4 regions of the Rhizobium fabae genome follow, and region 3 is predicted to be linked to each of the others. Evidence: predicted binding sites of a transcription regulator. Region 3 holds the regulator's gene; each other region holds the start of a gene.
The links. The regulator PhoB, encoded in region 3, activates phosphate uptake and scavenging genes when phosphate is short. The targets are predictions, from matches to a motif close to TGTCATNNANCTGTCAT.

Region 1 (4,935 bases), on a different contig from region 3:
TGCCGCGCGTGCTGAGGGGCGAGAAGGTGTTGGTCGCCGCCCACGGAAATTCGCTGCGTTCGCTTGTCATGGTTCTCGACGGGCTGACCCGCGAAGGCGTGCTCGCCCTTAACCTCGCGACCGGCGTTCCCATGGTCTACAAGCTGAACGCGGATTCCACCGTGGCGTCCAAGGAAGTGCTCGGCGACATGTCCGGCGCACACTGAAATCGGTATGGCGTGCCGGCCGGAACTGTCCGGCGCGCCACCCGCTTCAATTCTCGATGGTGAACTGCACCCGGTCGGCCGCGAAGCGGCTGATCGAATATTGCACCGGCACGCCGTCGAGATCGGTATTCATCGCCTTGGCGATCAGCAGGATCGCGCCGGGGGTGAGTTCCAGATCGGTCAGGTCGGCCGTGTTTGCATGGGCGGCCGTCACCTCGGTCGTCGCTCTTATATAGTCCGACAGGCCGAGTTCAGCGAAAGCCTTGGTGATCGATTCGTGCTTGCGATAGGCCTCGCCAATCCCCGCGAAACGGCCGGCGGGAAACCAGCTCGTCGCCTTTGACACCGGCCGCTTGTCGGCATGGCGCAATGTTTCCAGGCGGATCACTTCCTCCCCCTGCCTCAGGCCCAGCCAGCGAGCGACCTCGGCGCTCGCCTCCTCGTTCGCCTCATCGAGCAGAAGGCTGCGCATCTCACGCGCCTGATCGCCGATGCCGGCGGTGAACCGTGTACGCCGGGTGATCGGGAAATTCAGCCGCTCCTTGCGCTCGATCAGCGTGCCGCGACCTTGTACCGCACGCACGATCCCCTCTTGCGCCAGTGCCGCCAAAGCGCTGCGCACCGTATGCCGGTTGACGCCGAATTGCAGCGCCAGGACCGTTTCCGGCGGCACCATTCCCGTTTCGTCATAGGCTCCGCTGCTGATCGCCTCGCGAATGCGATCGGCGATCTGGCGCCAGAGCGCCACGCCGGTCTGTCTTTGTACCTGCTTCAATCCCGCCATGCAGCCCTACCCTGCCATTTTACCCTCACGATGTCACACGCTTGTCACGACATCAATTTAAGGCTAGGTATAGCTTGTATGGTTGTCTATATCAATAGACATTTTAAGGAAAGCGGCGATGATATCAGCGGACAGGAAAGACGCTGCGTCACAGACGGCATCCGGGCGCAAACGCGCCGCCGATCTGCTGGCGCGGGCGGAACGGAGCGAACTCTCGGCGGTCTGGGATGCATTGCCGGAAAAGCCCACGGCACATCCGGTGCGCGGGCCGGAGACCGGGCTGGTAATGGTGCGCGGCCGCATCGGCGGCGGCGGAGCGCCCTTCAATCTCGGTGAAGTGACGGTGACGCGCGCCACGGTCCGGCTCGAGTCCGGCTCCATCGGCCATGCGCAGGCGCTTGGTACGGATCGTGAAAAGGCGCGGCTTGCGGCGATCTTCGACGCGCTCTGGCAGGAGGAAGCGACGAGGGATTTCGTCGAGCAGGCGCTGCTTTCGCCGATCGCCGAACGGATCGCCGCCGCCGATCGCCGCAAGGCGGACGAGACGGCAGCGACCCGGGTCGATTTCTTCACGATGGTGCGGGGAGACAACTGATGGCTCTCAAGACAGAAGCCCTGACCGGCGGCTTTGGCGAGCCGGTCTTCCATGCCCAGAGTGTCTTCAAGATGCTGATGGACGGCATGGCTCGCTCCGGTACGATCCAGACGGTCCAGCCCGATGTCACCCCGCCGGCGCCGCTCGGCATCGCCGCAGGCGCGATCGCACTGACGCTTTGCGACCACGACACACCGGTCTGGCTTGCCTCCGCGCTGGCGAAATCCGGCGTAGCGGAATGGCTCGGCTTCCATACCGGCGCGCCGTCGACGGCTGAAAAGGCCGAGGCCCGCTTTGCCTTCATCGAGGCCGGCACAGCGCTTTGCTCTTTCGGCCTGTTTGCGTCAGGCACGCAAGAATATCCCGACCGCTCGACGACCGTCGTCATGGAGCTCGCCGAACTCGAAGGCGGGCGCAGGCTGGCGCTGATGGGGCCTGGCATTCAGAGCGTGACGGAAATGGAGCCGATCGGCCTGCCGGACACTTTCCTCAGGCTCTGGACCGAGAACCGCGCGCTGTTTCCGCGCGGCGTCGACATCGTGCTGACATCGGGCAAACGTTTCCTCTGCCTGCCGCGCACCACCAAGATCACAGCAACGGAGATCTGAGCTCATGTATGTTGCCGTCAAGGGTGGCGAGGCCGCCATCGCCAATGCCCACCGCCTGCTTGCCGACCGCCGCCGCGGCGACCGTTCGCTGTCCGCGATCGGCATCGAACAGATCGTCGCGCAGCTGGCGCTCGCCGTCGACCGCGTCATGGCCGAGGCCTCGCTTTTCGACCGCACACTCGCAGCCCTCGCCGTGCGCCAATCGCGCGGCGATATGATCGAGGCGATCTTCCTCTTGCGCGCCTATCGCACGACGCTGCCGCGCTTCGGCTATTCGAAGCCGCTCGACACGGCTGCTATGACGATCGAACGCCGCATCTCGGCGACGTACAAGGATCTGCCGGGCGGCCAGCTTCTCGGGCCCACCTTCGACTATACGCACCGCTTGCTCGATCCCTCGCTGCTTTCGGACGAGGCCGTAGAGGAGCCGGCACAGCGTTCGGCCGAGACCGGCCGCGTCATGCGCGTCTCCGAAATCCTCGGCGAGGAAGGCCTTATCGAGGCTGACGGCGACATGCCCGAAGATCACGAGATCGGCGACCTGACCCGCGAGCCGATGGAATTCCCGATGACCCGGGATCTCCGCCTGCAGGCGCTTGCCCGCGGCGACGAGGGCTTCCTGCTGGCGCTCGGTTATTCCACCCAGCGCGGCTATGGCCGCAACCACCCTTTCACCGGCGAAATCCGCATCGGCGAAGTCGAGGTGGAATTCGATGTGCCGGAACTCGGTTTCGCCGTCTCGCTCGGCGTAATCCAGATCACCGAATGCCAGATGGTCAACCAGTTCAAGGGGTCCGCCAAGGCGCCGCCGCAATTCACCCGCGGCTACGGCCTGGTGTTCGGCCAGAGCGAACGCAAGGCGATGGCGATGTCGCTGGTTGATCGCGCGCTCCGCGCCGAGGAGCTCGGCGAGGATATCACCGCGCCGGCACAGGACGAGGAATTCGTCATTTCCCATTCCGACAACGTCCAGGCGACGGGCTTCGTCGAGCACCTGAAGCTTCCGCATTATGTGGACTTCCAGGCCGAACTCGATCTCGTCCGCCGCATGCGCCGCGAATTCGAAGCTGCCCGCAACGGCGGCGAAGACATGAAGGAAGCAGCCGAATGACCGATCTCGCCAGCTACAACTTCGCCTATCTCGACGAACAGACCAAGCGGATGATCCGCCGCGCCATCCTGAAAGCGATCGCCATTCCGGGCTACCAGGTGCCCTTCGCCTCGCGCGAAATGCCGATGCCCTACGGCTGGGGCACCGGCGGCGTGCAGGTGACCGCCTCGATCATCGGACCTGATGACGTGCTCAAGGTCATCGACCAAGGCGCCGACGACACGACCAACGCCGTTTCCATCCGCGCTTTCTTCCAGAAGGTCGCCAACGTCGCGGTGACGACCCACACCAGCGATGCAACGATCATCCAGACGCGCCACCGCATTCCGGAAGAAAAGCTCGGAGCCGGCCAGGTGCTGGTCTACCAGGTGCCCATCCCCGAGCCGCTGCGCTTCCTCGAGCCGCGCGAGACCGAGACGCGCAAGATGCATGCGCTGGAGGAATACGGCCTCATGCATGTGAAGCTCTATGAGGACATCGCCCATAACGGCCGCATCTCCAGGACCTACGCTTATCCGGTGAAAGTCCACGGCCGCTATGTCATGGATCCGTCGCCGACGCCGAAATTCGACAATCCGAAGATGCACATGTCGGACGCGCTGCAGCTCTTCGGCGCCGGCCGCGAGAAGCGCATCTATGCGGTTCCGCCCTATACCGACGTCGTCAGCCTGGATTTCGAGGACTACCCCTTCGACATCCAGCGCTTCGACAAGCCCTGCGCCCTTTGCGGTGCGGAGGATGTCTATCTCGACGAGGTGATCCTCGACGACAAGGGCGGGCGCATGTTCGTCTGCTCCGACACTGATCATTGCGAAGACCGCCGCGCGCACGGGCATGCCGGCGAAATGCTGGCCCGGGAGGCTGCAGAATGAGCGATATCCCACTTCTCAAAGTCCATGACGTTTCGAAATTCTACGGCAACCGCATCGGCTGCCGCGACGTCTCCTTCGAGCTCTGGCCCGGCGAAGTGCTGGCCATCGTCGGCGAATCCGGCTCCGGCAAGACGACGCTGCTCAACTGCCTCTCGACCCGGCTGCTGCCGAGCACCGGCAGCGTCGAATATCACATGCGCGATGGCAGCTACCGCGACCTCTACCGCATGAACGAGGCCGAGCGGCGCTTCCTGATGCGCACGGACTGGGGCTTCGTGCACCAGAACCCGGCCGACGGCCTGCGGATGGCTGTTTCGGCCGGCGCCAATGTCGGCGAAAGGCTGATGGCGATCGGCGACCGGCACTACGGCAAGATCCGCGCCTCGGCGATCGACTGGCTCGAACGCGTCGAGATCGACGCCGGCCGCATCGACGACCAGCCGCGCGCCTTTTCCGGCGGCATGCGCCAGCGCCTGCAGATCGCCCGCAACCTCGTCACCGGCCCTCGCCTCGTCTTCATGGATGAACCCACAGGCGGCCTCGACGTTTCGGTGCAGGCGCGCCTGCTCGATCTCGTGCGCGGCCTCGTCAACGATCTCGGTCTTTCGGCCATCATCGTCACCCACGATCTTGCCGTCGCCCGCCTGCTCTCGCACCGCATGATGGTGATGAAGGACGGCTACGTCATCGAACACGGGCTCACCGACCGCGTGCTCGACGATCCGCACGAACCCTACACGCAGCTGCTCGTCTCCTCGA
Region 2 (4,935 bases), 110 kb from region 3:
GCACTGCTACGACGTCGAGATTTCGACCCCGGAAGGCCAGCGCATCTTCCTCTGGCGCGACGTCGTCACCCGCGATCCGGCGGATGGACGCCTGCTGCTGCAGAGCGTTGCCCGCGATGTGACCGAGGAGCGGCTCGTTGCGCAGGCCCGCGAGGAGGCGCGGCAGAAGGCCGAATATAACAGCGCCGCAAAATCCAGGCTGCTTGCGACCGTCAGCCATGAGGTGCGCACACCGCTTTCCGGCATTCTCGGCATGACGCATCTGATCGCGGAGACGCGGCTGACGCAGGAACAGCAGAACTATCTCGCCAGCATCCGCCAGTCCGGCCACGCATTGACGCAGCTCGTCGAGGATCTGCTCGATTTCTCCACCATCGAGGTCGGCCGCTTCGAGTTGCATCCACGCTCGGAATCGCTGCGCAAGCTTCTGGAAAGCGTCGTCGAGATGCTCGCCCACCGCGCGCATGAAAAGGGCATCGAAATCGGCGCCACGGTGTCATCAGACCTGCCGGAGAACATGAACTTCGACCCGGCGCGACTGCGCCAGGTGCTCTTCAACGTCATCGGTAATGCCGTAAAATTCACCCAGGCCGGCGGCGTCTTCATCCGCGTGGCGCTTGATGTCAGCGACTTGCTGATCACCGTGACGGATACCGGTCCCGGTATGACACCGGAGGAGCAGGCGCGGGTCTTCGGCGAATTCGAGCAGGGCGGGACCGTTGCCGACAAGAGCAGCGGCACCGGGCTCGGCCTTGCCATCTCAGCCCGCATCATGCGCGAATTCGGCGGCGCGCTGACCGTTGCCAGCGAAAAGGGCAAAGGCAGCGAATTCACCATCCGCTTCCCCGTCGAGATCGGCAGCGAGCGGGCTGACCGGCGAAACACGCTGCTTGCCGGCAACAGCGTCGTGTTGCTGGCGCCGGCAGGGGCCGCGCGCACCGCGATCGCCGAGACCATCACCGCGCTCGGCGGCCTCTGCCATCTCGTCGGCGACGGCGAGAGCGCGCGCACGACACTGCTCGGCATGGCCGGCGGCGGACGGCGGCCGACCGATATTATCGTCGACCATCGCATGTCGGCGGAGTTTTCCACGCATCTGGCCGACCGCGTCGAAATTGCAGCCCTCGGGCTGCGCAAGGTTCTCCTCGTCAATCCGGAAGAGCGCAGCGCCCACCCGCTCGACCTGTTCGATGCCTGGCTTATCCGGCCGCTGCGCGAACAGTCGCTCATCGACGTGCTGCGCGGGCGCATGCGCGGCATGGAGAAACGCGACGCGCTGAACGACAACCAGCCCGGCTTCGGCCTTTCGGTGGCGGAGACGATGGTTGCGGCGAGTGGGCTCAGCATCCTGCTCGGTGAGGACGATCCGATCAATGCCATGCTGGTGCGCGTCATCCTGGAAAAGGGCGGGCATAAAGTGCGCCATGTCGAGGATTTCGAGACGCTGCTCGATTGTGCCCTTGGCGAGGCGAATGCCCGGCCCGACATCATCATCAGCGATCTCTCGATGCCTGGAGGCAACGGCATCGACATGCTGGGACGCCTGCGCGGCCACGAAAGGCGGCTCGATCTCGCCCCGGTGCCGGTGATCGTATTGACCGCTGACAAGAGCGACGACTCACGCCGCCAAGTGCTGCTCAACGGCGCCAACCGCGTCATGATAAAGCCGATGGACCCGGTGCGGCTTCTGACCGAAGTTCAGGCGGTGGCCGCACTTTCGGCCCGCCGGGCAAAGGCCCGATGAGGCGTTGTGGGAACCGGCACGCTTCTTGCGTCGTGAAATGCATTATGTCACTTTCCTGTCGTATAGAAGTGTTTTATGGCGTCGATAAGCCGGCAACGGGAGAATCGCCATGTCCTCCATCGACATCCTGAATCATGACACCACCGCAGAGGCTCCACGGCCCTCGACGGCTGCTGTGCAGAAGGACGGCGATATTCTCGGCCGCATCGGCAATCTGGAAACTCGCCTTGCCCGCACGGCACGCGAGATCGATGCCGCCCAGGCCGTGCGCTACCGCGTTTTCGTTGACGAGATGAAGGCGCAGCTACCGCCGGACGCAATGCGCCGCCAGCGTGATGTCGATGCCTATGATGCCTTCTGCGATCATCTGCTCGTTCTCGACCGCTCGCTGGAGGGCGATCCCGAAGACCAGATCGTCGGCACCTATCGGCTGTTGCGCCAGGATGTCGCCATCGCCAACGGCGGATTTTACTCGGCTTCCGAATTCGAGATCGATGGCCTCATCACCAAACATCCGGATAAGCGTTTCATGGAACTCGGCCGTTCCTGCGTCCTGCCGGAGTACCGCACCAAGCGCACGGTCGAGCTTCTGTGGCAGGGCAACTGGGCCTATGCGCTGAAGCACGGCGTCAGCGCCATGTTCGGCTGCGCGTCGTTCCCCGGCGTCTATCTCGAAAGCCATGCGCTGGCGCTGTCCTTCCTTTATCACACCGTGCTCGCGAAGAATGAATGGGCGGTCGGCGCCTTGCCGCATCTCGCCCGCAACATGGACCTGATGCCGGTCGAGGCGGTCAACCCGAAGCGGGCGCTGATGTCCCTGCCGCCGCTGATCAAGGGCTATATGCGCCTCGGCGCGATGGTCGGCTCCAGCGCCGTCGTCGATCATGCTTTCAACACGACAGACGTGCTGATCGTGCTGCCGATCTCCAGCATTTCGGACCGCTACCTGAATTACTACGGCGCCGACGCCGGCCGCTTCGCGAGCTAATCGACGCGAGCGACGATCGTCTTCGCCTGCCTATGAAAAGCCGATGCCAGCTTGGCCGATGGCGTGGCCTCATCCACCGGATCGTCTTCTCGTGTCCGACGGGTTCTCTCCATACGCCGCCCGATAGGTTGCCGCGAAACGGCCAAAGTGAAAGAACCCCCACTTCAGGCAGATGTCCCGCAACGGCTGCTGGTTTGAAGCATCGCGTAGATCTTCTCGGACCGCTTGCAAGCGGATTGCCCTGAGATAGGCCGCCGGTGTGGTTTCCTTGAAGTCACGAAAACCGACTTCAAGAGCGCGAATGGAAATGCCTGCCGCCTCCGCGACACTCTGCATCGTCAACGGCTGGGCGATGTTTGCGTGCATGAATTCAATGGCGCGACGGACATACCGCGGTGCGGTCAGATGGATTTTCTTGTCGAGCAGATGCGAGAGCCGATGCGGAATCAGGCGCACCACGAGATCGGCAAGCGCCTGGGTCAGGTTCAACATGGCGATTGAAGCAGCGGCCCGTTGTTGCGCATGCCGATGATGATCGTTTGGGCGAGGCTGCCGAATAACCGTCCCGCTGCCGTTGAAAAATCAATGATCGGTGCCAAGCCCATCGTCCCGATCAGGGGCGTCTCCAGTACGGAGGCGACGACCTGCGCTATGATTGTCCAGTTCAGATTGAGCGTATCTGACCGGTGAGGCGCTGCTTGTACGGAAATCCAGTCCGGCTCGATATTGTTCATCAATAGCAGCCGCCCAGGTGTGGCTTCCGCCACAGTCCGACCAAGCGCTACATTAAGAGCGCCAGTGCGCGGAACGACAATTGCCAGAGATTGCGACCCATGTGCCGTTCTTGCACCCCAGTTGCCGGAATCCTGGTTGCTGACCAGCGACAACCTTTCGTCACCCCAGACCCGACCTTCCAGTCGAGTGGTTTCTCTCGGCCATTGCGCCATGCGTGGAACGAACCAAACCCCTTGGTCAGGGCTTCAACCATATCGTCGAAAGTCGTTCCCTGAAATCGGGGGGTGAAATTGAGGGACGCATTTCCTGGCATGGGAACCCAAACGGCTGATGAAATATTAAAACAATCGAGCAGCAAAACCGTCTATTGCCCATTGCTTTTTTCAAGGTCCATGCGGGCAAATTTATGCCGCGCGTATAAGGTTATTGCATCAAAAGTATGACTTATCGAATGAACAATGCGCTGCGCAGCACCGCCAGCGTGTATGCGTGACGGTGATCGGCAATTCGGAACAATCGTTGTCGATGAGGGCGCAGCAGAAGAGTGGCGAAGCCGGGTAAGATAACCCACAAAACCTGTGCCCGGCCGACGCGCTGTCGGCCGGGCACAGAATGCCGTCATATCGAACTGGGCGAGTTTACGAACCCGCGCCATAGGCGGCGATCGCCGCCATGTTGACGATGTCGGAATCCTTGGCGCCCATCGAGGTGATCTGCACCGCCTTGTCGACACCGACCAGGATCGGGCCGATCACCGTGGAGCCGCCGAGTTCCTGCAGCATTTTGGTGGAGATCGAGGCCGAGTGGAAGGCCGGCATGACGAGCACATTCGCCGGACCTGAGAGGCGGCAGAAGGGATACTGCTCCATCACCTTGCGGTTAAGCGCGACATCGGCCGCCATTTCGCCGTCATATTCGAAATCTACGCGGCGCTTGTCGAGGATCTTCACCGCCTCGCGCACCCGCTCCGAGCGTTCGCCCGAGGGATGGCCGAAGGTGGAGTAGGCCAGCATGGCGACGCGCGGCTGATAGCCCATGCGGCGCGCGAGACCGGCTGCCTCCTCGGCGATATCGGCAAGCTGCTCGGCGGTCGGCATGTCGTGCACCGCGGTATCGGCAACGAAGACCGTACGGCCGCGGCAGAGCGCCAGCGACACGCCGATGATGCGATGGCCGGGTTTTGCGTCGATGCAGCGGCGCACATCCTCGAGCGCCGTGGAATAGTTGCGGGTGATCCCCGTCACCATGCCGTCGGCGTCGCCGAGCGCCACCATGGTGGCGGCAAAGTGGTTACGGTCGTTGTGGATCAATCGCTGGGCATCGCGGTAGAGATAACCGTGTCGCTGCAGTCTGGCATAGAGATAGTCGATATAGGCCTCGACGCGGGTCGAGATGCGGGCGTTGACGATCTCGAGGCCGGGCCGGTTGAGATCGATCCCGGCGCGCTCCGCCGTTGCCCGGATCAGGT
Region 3 (4,935 bases):
AGATCGTCGAGACCAGCCTGCAGCGTGCCGGCCTCTGGAACGAAGTCAAGGACCGCGTGCACGAATCCGGCACCGGCCTCTCCGGCGGTCAGCAGCAGCGCCTCTGCATTGCCCGCGCCGTCGCTGTCAGCCCCGAAGTCATCCTGATGGACGAGCCCTGCTCGGCGCTCGACCCGATCGCCACCGCCAAGGTTGAGGAACTGATCCACGAACTGCGCGAGAACTACACGATCGTCATCGTCACCCACTCCATGCAGCAGGCCGCGCGTGTCTCGCAGCGCACCGCCATGTTCCACCTCGGCAACCTCGTCGAGGAGAACGACACCGACAAGATGTTCACCAATCCCGACGATCCGCGCACCCAGGACTACATCATGGGTCGCTTCGGCTGATTTTGGCGACAGCAAGCCTTCCCGTTATTCGAGGATAAAGCCCCATGGCATCGACACATATTTTTTCTGCCTATGATGATGATCTGAAGTTCCTGTCCAGGCGGATTTCCGAGATGGGCGGCCTGGCCGAGCAGATGGTCAGCGAATCCGTCCGGGCGCTGGTCAACGGCGATACCGCGCTGGCGCAGAAGGTCATCTCCGACGATGTGATCCTCGATCACGCCGAACGCGAAATCGGCGACAAGGCGATCGTCACCATCGCCCGCCGTCAGCCGATGGCCTCGGACCTGCGTGAAATCATGGGTTCGATCCGGATCGCCGCCGATCTCGAACGTGTCGGCGATCTCGGCAAGAACACCGCCAAGCGCGTCATCGCCGTGCAGAGCACCGGCGTTCCCCGCAAGCTCGCCCGCGGTCTCGAGCATCTCTCCGAACTGGCGCTCGTCCAGCTCAAGGAAGTGCTCGATGTCTACACCAATCGCTCCGCCGACAAGGCGAACGCGATCCGCGAACGCGACAACGAGATCGACGCGATGTACACCTCGCTGTTCCGCGAACTCCTGACCTACATGATGGAAGATCCGCGCAACATTACGAGCTGCACGCATCTCCTCTTCTGTGCCAAAAACATCGAGCGCATTGGCGACCACGCCACCAACATCGCCGAGACGATCTTCTACATGGCGACAGGTGCGCAGCCGGAAGGCGATCGTCCAAAGGACGACAGCGCCAACACCGTTGGCGCTGTGACGGAATAACGGTTCCGGACCTGCCGATTGCGTGCGCGCCCATCCGGGCGCGCAAAGAGGTCGCAGCCACTTTCTGATTTTGCGCAAGATCCCGTGCTTAAATCACCCCCGGTTTAAGGATCGTGCGCGAGGAGACCAACACGCATGATCCCGAGAGTTGCAGTTGTTGAAGACGAGGAAGCCCTCAGCGTGCTTCTTCGCTACAATCTCGAAGCAGAAGGCTTCGAGGTCGATACCATCCTTCGTGGCGACGAGGCCGAAATCAGGCTTCAGGAGCGCACGCCCGATCTTCTCATCCTCGATTGGATGCTGCCCGGCGTCTCCGGCATCGAGCTCTGCCGGCGCCTGCGCATGCGGCCGGAAACCGAGCGCCTGCCGATCATCATGCTGACGGCGCGCGGCGAAGAGAGCGAGCGCGTGCGCGGGCTTTCGACGGGTGCCGACGATTACGTCGTCAAGCCCTTCTCGACGCCCGAGCTCGTCGCCCGCGTCAAGGCGATGCTGCGCCGCGCCCGTCCGGAAGTTCTGTCCACGGTGCTGAAATGCGGCGATATCGAACTCGACCGCGAAACCCATCGCGTCCATCGCAAGAGCCGCGAAGTCCGCCTCGGCCCCACGGAATTCCGCCTGCTGGAATTCCTGATGTCGTCGCCGGGCCGGGTTTTCTCCCGCTCGCAGCTTCTGGACGGCGTCTGGGGTCACGATATCTACGTCGACGAGCGCACCGTTGATGTCCATGTCGGCCGCTTGCGCAAGGCGCTGAACTTTTCCAACATGCAGGACGTCATCCGCACCGTCCGCGGCGCCGGTTATTCGATGGAAGCCTGACGGCTTCCATTCCAATCGCATAAAAAAACGGGCCGCTTGGCCCGTTTCTCATGTGACAATGTTCGCTCGCTTAGCTGATGCGCGCGGCCGCCCTGCGGCGCTCATTGACCGGCTGGTAGGCCAGCTTCTGGTGATAGCCGCAATAGGGCGAATTGTCCGGGGATTCGCAGCCGCAGAAGTGGAAGTCGTCCTTCAGCGGATCGCCGACCGGCCACTTGCAGGTGCGTTCGGTGAGTTCCGTCAGGCCGAGGCGGCGGGAAATCGGCACGACCACGTTGCCGGCCGGCACGTATTCCATTTCCTCGATCGTTTCGATCTCGATCTCTTCCTTCAGCATCGTTGCGCCCTGCTGGCGGGTAACGGTGCGGGTAGCGATGCGCGAGGCATAGTTCGGTGCGCGCGGCGCCGATGTCGCGCGCTTGGGCGTTCGCGCCGTGGTGGCCGTGCCGCCGGCCTTGGCGCGGCCGGGAAGGCTGAGCCTGTGCACCTTGCCGATGACCGCGTTTCTGCTGACCCCGCCGAGCTGCGCAGCGATCTGGCTGGCGCTCAGTCCTTCGGCCCAAAGCTTCTTGAGTTTCTCGACCCGCTCGTCTGTCCAGTTCATGCCCTGTCTCCACCTTTTGCGTTGGTGATGGCAGAATCCCTCACCGTTGTCCCGGAAGTCTCCGAAACAAGAAACGCCTGATCAATTTTGGTGACTAGTTCCGCCGCATGCAGTCTAGTAATTGAACTTTAACCTAGTGTGAGGCTGACTCCGTGACAAGAGTCGCATGAATCCGGATGAATCGAATTCGGAGTTTTCCCCAACTTGCTGCCCCTGCGTGTCATTTCTGCAATAATGCCTGTTGAAGGTCGAAAATGCCGCTGTACAAGCTTGCTGCATACGCTAAGGGCGCAGTTTTGTTGACATTGCAGCGCGAAAAGGAAATAGTGCCACTCGCCGCCGCAAGGCGGCATTTTTGATTTTTCGGACCTGGTTTCCTTAGCCGGAGTCCAGCGCCTTGATAACATTGACGGGAGATCGCGCTATGGCTGAAGCCGCGCCGCTTTATGACACCTATTCTCGTGCCCCGCTGCGGTTCGAGCGAGGCGAGGGCGTGTGGCTGATCACCGAAAGCGGCGAGCGATATCTCGATTTCGGCGCCGGCGTTGCCGTCACCTCAGTCGGCCATAGCAACCCGCATGTGGTCAATGCGCTGAAGGAGCAGGCCGACAAGGTCTGGCACCTCTCGAACATTTATGAAATTCCCGGCCAGGAGCGCCTGGCAAAGCGCCTGACGGATGCTACCTTCGCAGACAAGGTGTTCTTTACCAACTCGGGCGCGGAAGCGCTGGAATGCGCGATCAAGACGGCGCGTCGCTACCAGTATTCCAAGGGCCATCCCGAGCGTTTCCATATCATCACCTTTGAAGGCGCCTTCCACGGGCGGACGCTGGCGACGATCGCTGCCGGCGGCCAGGAAAAATATCTCGAAGGCTTCGGCCCCAAGGCGCCGGGCTTCGACCAGGTGCCGTTCGGCGACATCGAAGCTGTCCGCGCCGCGGTCACCGATGCCACGGCCGCAATTCTCATCGAGCCGGTGCAGGGCGAGGGCGGCGTCCGTCCCGCCACCACCGAATTCATGAAGGCGCTTCGCCAAATCTGTGACGAGAAGGGCCTGCTGCTGATCCTCGACGAGGTTCAGACCGGCGTTGGCCGTACCGGCAAGCTCTTCGCCCATGAATGGTCGGGTATCACCCCCGATATCATGGCTGTCGCCAAGGGCATCGGCGGCGGTTTCCCGCTCGGCGCCTGCCTTGCCACCGCCGAGGCCGCCTCCGGCATGAAGGCCGGCACGCATGGTTCGACTTATGGCGGCAATCCGCTCGCCATGGCCGTCGGCAGTGCCGTGCTCGACATCATCCTCGCCGAAGGCTTCCTCCAGCAGGTGTGTGACGTCGCGCTGGTCTTCCGCCAGGGTCTCGCCTCGTTGAAGGATCGTTATCCCGACGTGATCGAGGATATCAGAGGCGAGGGGCTTCTGCTCGGCATCAAGGCTGCTATTCCTTCCGCCGAACTGCTGCAGGCGATCCGCGCCGCCCATCTGCTCGGCGTGCCCGCCGGGGATAACGTCATCCGCCTTCTCCCCCCGCTCGTCGTCACCGCCGAGGAGGCCCGCGAGGGCCTCGTCCGCATCGAGCGCGCCGCCGAGAGCATTCGCGCCTCCAAGGTCAAGAAGACGGCTTGAACGGATTGCCGCCTACGGGCGCACGACAGGTAAGAACACGATATGGCTCCTAAACATTTCCTCGACCTTTCGGCGGTCACATCAGCCGATCTCAGAACCATCATGAACGATGCGCTCGCCCGCAAGCAGGCCTTCAAGGCCGGCACGGGCGACAAGCCGCTCGCCGGCAAGATGCTGGCGATGATCTTCGAGAAGCCGTCGACGCGCACCCGCGTTTCCTTCGATGTCGGCATGCGCCAGCTCGGCGGCGAAACGCTGTTCCTCTCCGGCACCGAGATGCAGCTCGGCCGCGCCGAGACGATCGGCGACACCGCCAAGGTGCTCTCGCGCTATGTCGATGCGATCATGATCCGCACGACCGAGCATTCGCGGCTGCTGGAGCTTGCCGAGCATGCGACCGTACCTGTGATCAATGCGCTGACGGATGACACCCATCCCTGCCAGATCATGGCCGATATCATGACCTTCGAGGAGCATCGCGGCCCGATCAAGGGCAAGACCATCGCCTGGACCGGCGACGGCAACAACGTGCTGCATTCGCTGGTCGAGGGCGCTGCCCGCTTCGGCTATCGCATGAACATGGCGGTGCCTCTTGGTTCCGAGCCCAAGGATCACTATCTGAACTGGGCCCGCAATGAGGGCGCCGAAATCATGCTCTGCCATGATGCCGACCGTGCGGTCGCCGGCGTCGATTGCGTGGTGACCGATACCTGGGTCTCCATGAATCAGGAACATCGG
Region 4 (4,935 bases), on a different contig from region 3:
CGCGTTGGCCGGCAGCGAGACCATGTCTGGATCGAGATAGAGCATGCGCGTCACGTCAGCGACATCGCCATAATCCTCGTTGAAGGAAAGGCCGCTCTCCATGCCGAGCAGGTCGGACACCTTGATCCTGGCTCGTTCGTCGTTCTTCCACTGCGCCAGCAGATGATCGTCGTCGAAGGAGATCTTGCCGTCGAGCATCAGCCGGCCGAGAATCGCAGCATTCACCGTCTTCGTCATCGACCAGCCGATCAGCGGCGTCTTCGCCGAGAAGCCGGGGCCATAGGCTTCAGCGACGATGCGGCCGCTGCGCACCACCACGATCGCCCGCATTGTCGGCCCGGCCAACCGGGCATCGGCCAGCAGCGCGGCGATCGTTTTGTCCGGCTCATTGCCGGCGCCCTCACCCTCCGGCCACAATGCGTCGCTTGCCTCCATCCTGGGCGGCGCATCGAAGGGCACGGCTTTCGCCGCCGCCTCGAAATCGCCGTCCGGCACGGTCGTGCAGCCGAGACCGCTGCGATAGAGCGCATAGCTCGGCGCAAACAGCCCCATGAAACGCGCCGTCACACGGTCGTTGTCGCGGTCGACGCCGACGCGCATCAGCCGCAGCAACGGATTTCCGGGCGCCTGAACATCGTCACGAAGCACCTCGTCCGCCTCGCGGCTGGCGATGAAGACATTCGAGCAGACGATCTTGGCGGCGTAACCGTCCCCGACGCGCAAGAGCTCCGGCGGCTGCACGAAGAGCCAGCCGGCGCCGGCGATGACGACGAGAACGAGAAGGAGAGCAAGCGCCTTCAGGACACGCAGAACAAATCGCATGGCATTCCTCCGAATGCCCGGAGAGAAGCAGGAATTGCGCTCGCCGGAAAGAGGGCGGCGCAAAGAAGGCCCATCCCCCCGATCACTTTCCGAGGAGGAGGATGCATCGAGAACGGAAGGCCCACAGCCCGCGTCATCAAACTGTAGCAGAGGCGCGTTACACGCCCTGAACGCTAAAAAGGTGACAGACTCATGTCAGAATTTGCACCGGATGCCGGCTTCCGCAAGAACCGGAAACTCAAGGACGCCCTTCTCCGCCACAAGGCTTTTTCGAAGGACGGTTTTTCCGAGCGCCTCTTCGGCCTTCTCTTCTCCGGCCTCGTCTATCCGCAGATCTGGGAAGATCCGGATCTCGACATGCAGGCGATGGAGCTGAAGCCAAACCATCGCATCGTCACCATCGGTTCCGGCGGCTGCAACATGCTCGCCTATCTCTCCAAGGCGCCGGCCTCGATCGACGTGGTCGATCTCAACCCGCACCATATCGCGCTGAACCGCCTGAAGCTCGCCGCCTTCAAGCATCTCCCCGATCATGCCGATCTGGTCCGCTTCCTGGCGATGCCGAACGAGAAGTCGAACAGCCGCGCCTTCGACCGGCACCTCTCCGCCAAGCTCGACGAGACGACCCGCAACTACTGGAACGGCCGCAAGTTCGGCCGCCGCCGCGTCACCGTCTTCGACCGCAATATCTATGAAACGGGCCTGCTCGGCCGCTTCATCGGCGCAGCCCATCTTCTTGCCCGCCTGCACGGCGTCAAGCTGCGCGAAATGACCAAGACCCGCACGATCCGCGAACAGCGCCAGTTCTTCGACGAACAGATCGCGCCCTTGTTCGAAAAGCCGGTAGTGCGGTGGATCACCGGCCGCAAGAGCTCGCTTTTCGGCCTCGGCATTCCGCCGCAGCAATATGACGAGCTCGCAAGCCTTGCAGACGATCATTCGATCGCGCCGGTGCTGAAGCATCGCCTGGAAAAGCTCGCCTGCCATTTCCCGATGAGCGACAACTATTTCGCCTGGCAGGCCTTCGGCCGGCGCTACGGCACCGAAAAGGAAGGGCCGCTGCCGACCTATCTGAAGCCGGAGCATTACGAGGTGATCCGCGCCAATGTCGACCGCGTCAACGTCCACCATGCAAGCTTCACCGAGCTTCTGGCGCGCGAACCGGCCGCCTCGCGCGACCGCTATATCCTGCTCGACGCGCAGGACTGGATGACGGACACGCAGCTCAACGACGTCTGGCGGGAAATCACCCGCACGGCGCGCGATGGCGCCCGTGTGATCTTCCGCACCGCTGCCGAGAAGAGCATCATCGAAGGCCGCCTGTCGCCCTCGATCCGCGACCAGTGGGATTACTTCGAGGAGAAGTCGCGTGAACTGACCGCGCTCGATCGCTCGGCGATTTATGGCGGCTTCCACATTTACGGGAAGAAGGCGTGAGCAAGGTCGGCACCGAGACGGCAGAAAAGAGCGGTGAACATGCCAGCCTCATGGATGGCATGTACCGCTACCAGCGCCATATCTACGACCTCACCCGCAAATATTATCTTCTCGGCCGCGACAGTACGATCCGCAATCTCGACGTGCCCGAGGGCGGCACCCTGCTCGAAGTCGGCTGCGGCACCGGCCGCAACATGGCCTTCGCCCACAAGCATTTCCCGACCGCCAAGCTGTTCGGCCTCGACATTTCCCAGGAAATGCTGATCTCGGCGCGCAAGACCTTCGCCACCAAGGCGACGATCCCGGAATTCCGAGTCGCCGACGCCACCGCGTTTACCCCGCGCGAATTCGGCGTCAGCGGTTTCGACCGCATCCTGATCTCCTATGCGTTGTCGATGATCCCGGATTGGGAACGCGCCGTCGACGCGTCGATCGCCGCGCTCAAACCCGGCGGCCAGTTGCACATCGTCGATTTCGGCCAGCAGGAAGGCCTGCCGCGCTGGTTCCGCCGCATGCTGCAGTCCTGGCTTGCGAAATTCCACGTCACCCCGCGCTCCGATCTGCGCGAGGTGCTGGAGGCGCAAGCCCATGAAAACAACGCGAGATTGTTGTTCGAAACCGTCGGCGGCGGTTATGCCTGGCGGGCGGCTATTATCAGCAAGCGCTCATAATTCGCTTGAAACTAACCGATTTTTTACGTTGATATGGTGAAAAGAGGGTTATTCCTCTGCTGGGCTCGTCATATTCGAAGGTCAGGCTGTGGGGCAAAGAGATCATTCGGTTCACGACGGGATACCCATGCGCCGGCTTTTGTTTTGCGTTCTGCCTTTGGCCATCCTCCTGGCCGGCTGCTCTTCAGCAGGTCATGACTATCTGGAAACCGCGTCGATCAAGCCGAAGATGCGCTTCAAGGACACCGATCCGCAGGATTTCGGTCCGAAGCATCCCCAGCTGAATGCCATCCATGGCATCGATATTTCCAAATGGCAGGGCGATATCGACTGGAGCACGGTGAGGAGCTCCGGCGTCGGCTTTGCCTTCATCAAGGCGACGGAAGGCAAAGACAGGGTCGATCCCCGCTTCGACGAATATTGGCGCGAGGCCCGCGCCGCCGGCATCCCGCACGCGCCCTATCATTTCTATTATTTCTGCTCTTCGGCCGACGAGCAGGCCGACTGGTTTATCCGCAACGTGCCGAAGGAGGCCATGCGCCTGCCGCCGGTGCTCGACGTCGAATGGAACGCCGAGTCGAAGACCTGCCGCTACCGGCCCGACCCGGAAACGGTGCGCTCCGAAATGCAGCGTTTCATGGACCGGCTGGAGGCTTACTACGGCAAGCGCCCGATCATCTATACCTCGGTCGATTTCCACCGCGACAATCTCGCCGGCTACTTCCAGGACTATCATTTCTGGGTCCGCTCTGTGGCGAAACACCCGGAAGTGACCTATTCCGACCGCCGCTGGGCCTTCTGGCAATATACCTCGACCGGCGTTATTCCCGGTATCAAGGGGCCGACCGATATCAACGTCTTTGCCGGCAGCGCAAAGAACTGGAACAATTGGGTCGCGGCCGTTTCCAAGGATAGAAATTCTTAGTAACGTCTTTCGATGTTTCTTGCTTCCGTCACATTCCTCTGGGAAAGCGACGGACATCCGTTTGATATAAGGACCGCATTCATGCACCGCTCGCTCGCAAGCCGCTCTGCACTCGCCCTTCTGTTTGCCCTCGCCCTTGCAGGCGGCGCGGCCGCCCAGCAGGCCCCGGCCGCAGATCCAACAGCCCCGGCAGCACCCTGCGGCGGCGATCTCACGGCCTTCCTCGAAGGCGTCAAGGCCGATGCGGTTGCCGCAGGCGCAAGTGCGGCAGCCGCCGACGCAGCGCTTGCCGGCGCCGAGATCGATCCCAAGGTCCTGAGCCGCGATCGCGCCCAGGGCGTCTTCAAGCAGACCTTCCTCGAATTCTCGCAGCGCACCGTCAGCCAGGCCCGTCTCGACATCGGCCGCCAGAAGATGAAGCAATATGCTGACGTCTTTGCCCGCGCCGAGCAGGAATTCGGTGTTCCCTCCGGCGTCATCACCGCCTTCTGGGCGATGGAGACCGATTTCGGCGCCGTCCAGGGCGATTTCAACACCCGCAACGCGCTGGTGACACTGTCGCACGACTGCCGCCGCCCGGAACTCTTCCGCCCGCAGCTGATCGCTCTCATCGAGATGGTCCAGCACGGCGATCTCGACCCGGCGACCAACACCGGCGCCTGGGCCGGCGAGATCGGCCAGGTGCAGATGCTGCCGCGCGACATCATCGCCTATGGCATGGACGGCGACGGCGACGGCCACATCCGCCTGAAGCAAAGCGGCCCGGACGCCATCCTGACGGCGGCGAAATTCATCCAGCATCTCGGCTTCGAGCGCGGTCAGCCCTGGCTGCAGGAAGTGACCGTGCCCGATAATCTGCCCTGGGAGAAATCCGGCCTCGGCGGCACGATGAAAGCAGGCGAATGGTTCGCGCTCGGCGTCAAGCCGCGCGACGACAACACCGCCTTCGCCAATCTCGAAGGCGATCTCGTGCTGCCGCAAGGCCGCATGGGACCGGCTTTCATCGCCTATCCGAATTTCAAGATCTATCTCGAGTGGAACAAGTCGTTCATCTACACGACTTCGGCCGCTTATTTCGGG

Region 1: a site for PhoB is predicted at 1,022-1,038, ahead of phnF (phosphonate metabolism transcriptional regulator PhnF). Genes of this name have one in related genera too.
Region 2: a site for PhoB is predicted at 1,790-1,806, ahead of olsB (l-ornithine N(alpha)-acyltransferase). Genes of this name have one in related genera too.
Region 4: a site for PhoB is predicted at 954-970, ahead of EFB14_RS01395 (BtaA family protein). Genes of this name have one in related genera too.

Annotation. Positions count from the first base shown of each region.
Region 1 is NZ_ML133655.1:82,431-87,365, forward strand. It holds gene EFB14_RS22355 (2,3-bisphosphoglycerate-dependent phosphoglycerate mutase) at 1-206, shown strand, start outside; gene phnF (phosphonate metabolism transcriptional regulator PhnF) at 253-990, opposite strand; gene phnG (phosphonate C-P lyase system protein PhnG) at 1,109-1,585, shown strand; gene phnH (phosphonate C-P lyase system protein PhnH) at 1,585-2,193, shown strand; gene EFB14_RS22375 (carbon-phosphorus lyase complex subunit) at 2,198-3,304, shown strand; gene EFB14_RS22380 (alpha-D-ribose 1-methylphosphonate 5-phosphate C-P-lyase PhnJ) at 3,301-4,176, shown strand; gene phnK (phosphonate C-P lyase system protein PhnK) at 4,173-4,935, shown strand, end outside.
Region 2 is NZ_ML133649.1:291,006-295,940, forward strand. It holds gene EFB14_RS12685 (PAS domain-containing hybrid sensor histidine kinase/response regulator) at 1-1,744, shown strand, start outside; gene olsB (l-ornithine N(alpha)-acyltransferase) at 1,854-2,732, shown strand; partial or broken gene EFB14_RS12695 (helix-turn-helix transcriptional regulator) at 2,802-3,780, opposite strand; gene EFB14_RS12700 (NADP-dependent malic enzyme) at 4,106-4,935, opposite strand, start outside.
Region 3 is NZ_ML133649.1:180,232-185,166, reverse strand. It holds gene pstB (phosphate ABC transporter ATP-binding protein PstB) at 1-392, shown strand, start outside; gene phoU (phosphate signaling complex protein PhoU) at 437-1,150, shown strand; gene phoB (phosphate regulon transcriptional regulator PhoB) at 1,286-1,969, shown strand; gene EFB14_RS12120 (GcrA family cell cycle regulator) at 2,040-2,573, opposite strand; gene EFB14_RS12115 (aspartate aminotransferase family protein) at 2,998-4,197, shown strand; gene argF (ornithine carbamoyltransferase) at 4,240-4,935, shown strand, end outside.
Region 4 is NZ_ML133645.1:268,127-273,061, forward strand. It holds gene EFB14_RS01390 (serine hydrolase domain-containing protein) at 1-822, opposite strand, end outside; gene EFB14_RS01395 (BtaA family protein) at 1,015-2,259, shown strand; gene EFB14_RS01400 (class I SAM-dependent methyltransferase) at 2,256-2,930, shown strand; gene EFB14_RS01405 (glycoside hydrolase family 25 protein) at 3,058-3,855, shown strand; gene EFB14_RS01410 (lytic murein transglycosylase) at 3,937-4,935, shown strand, end outside.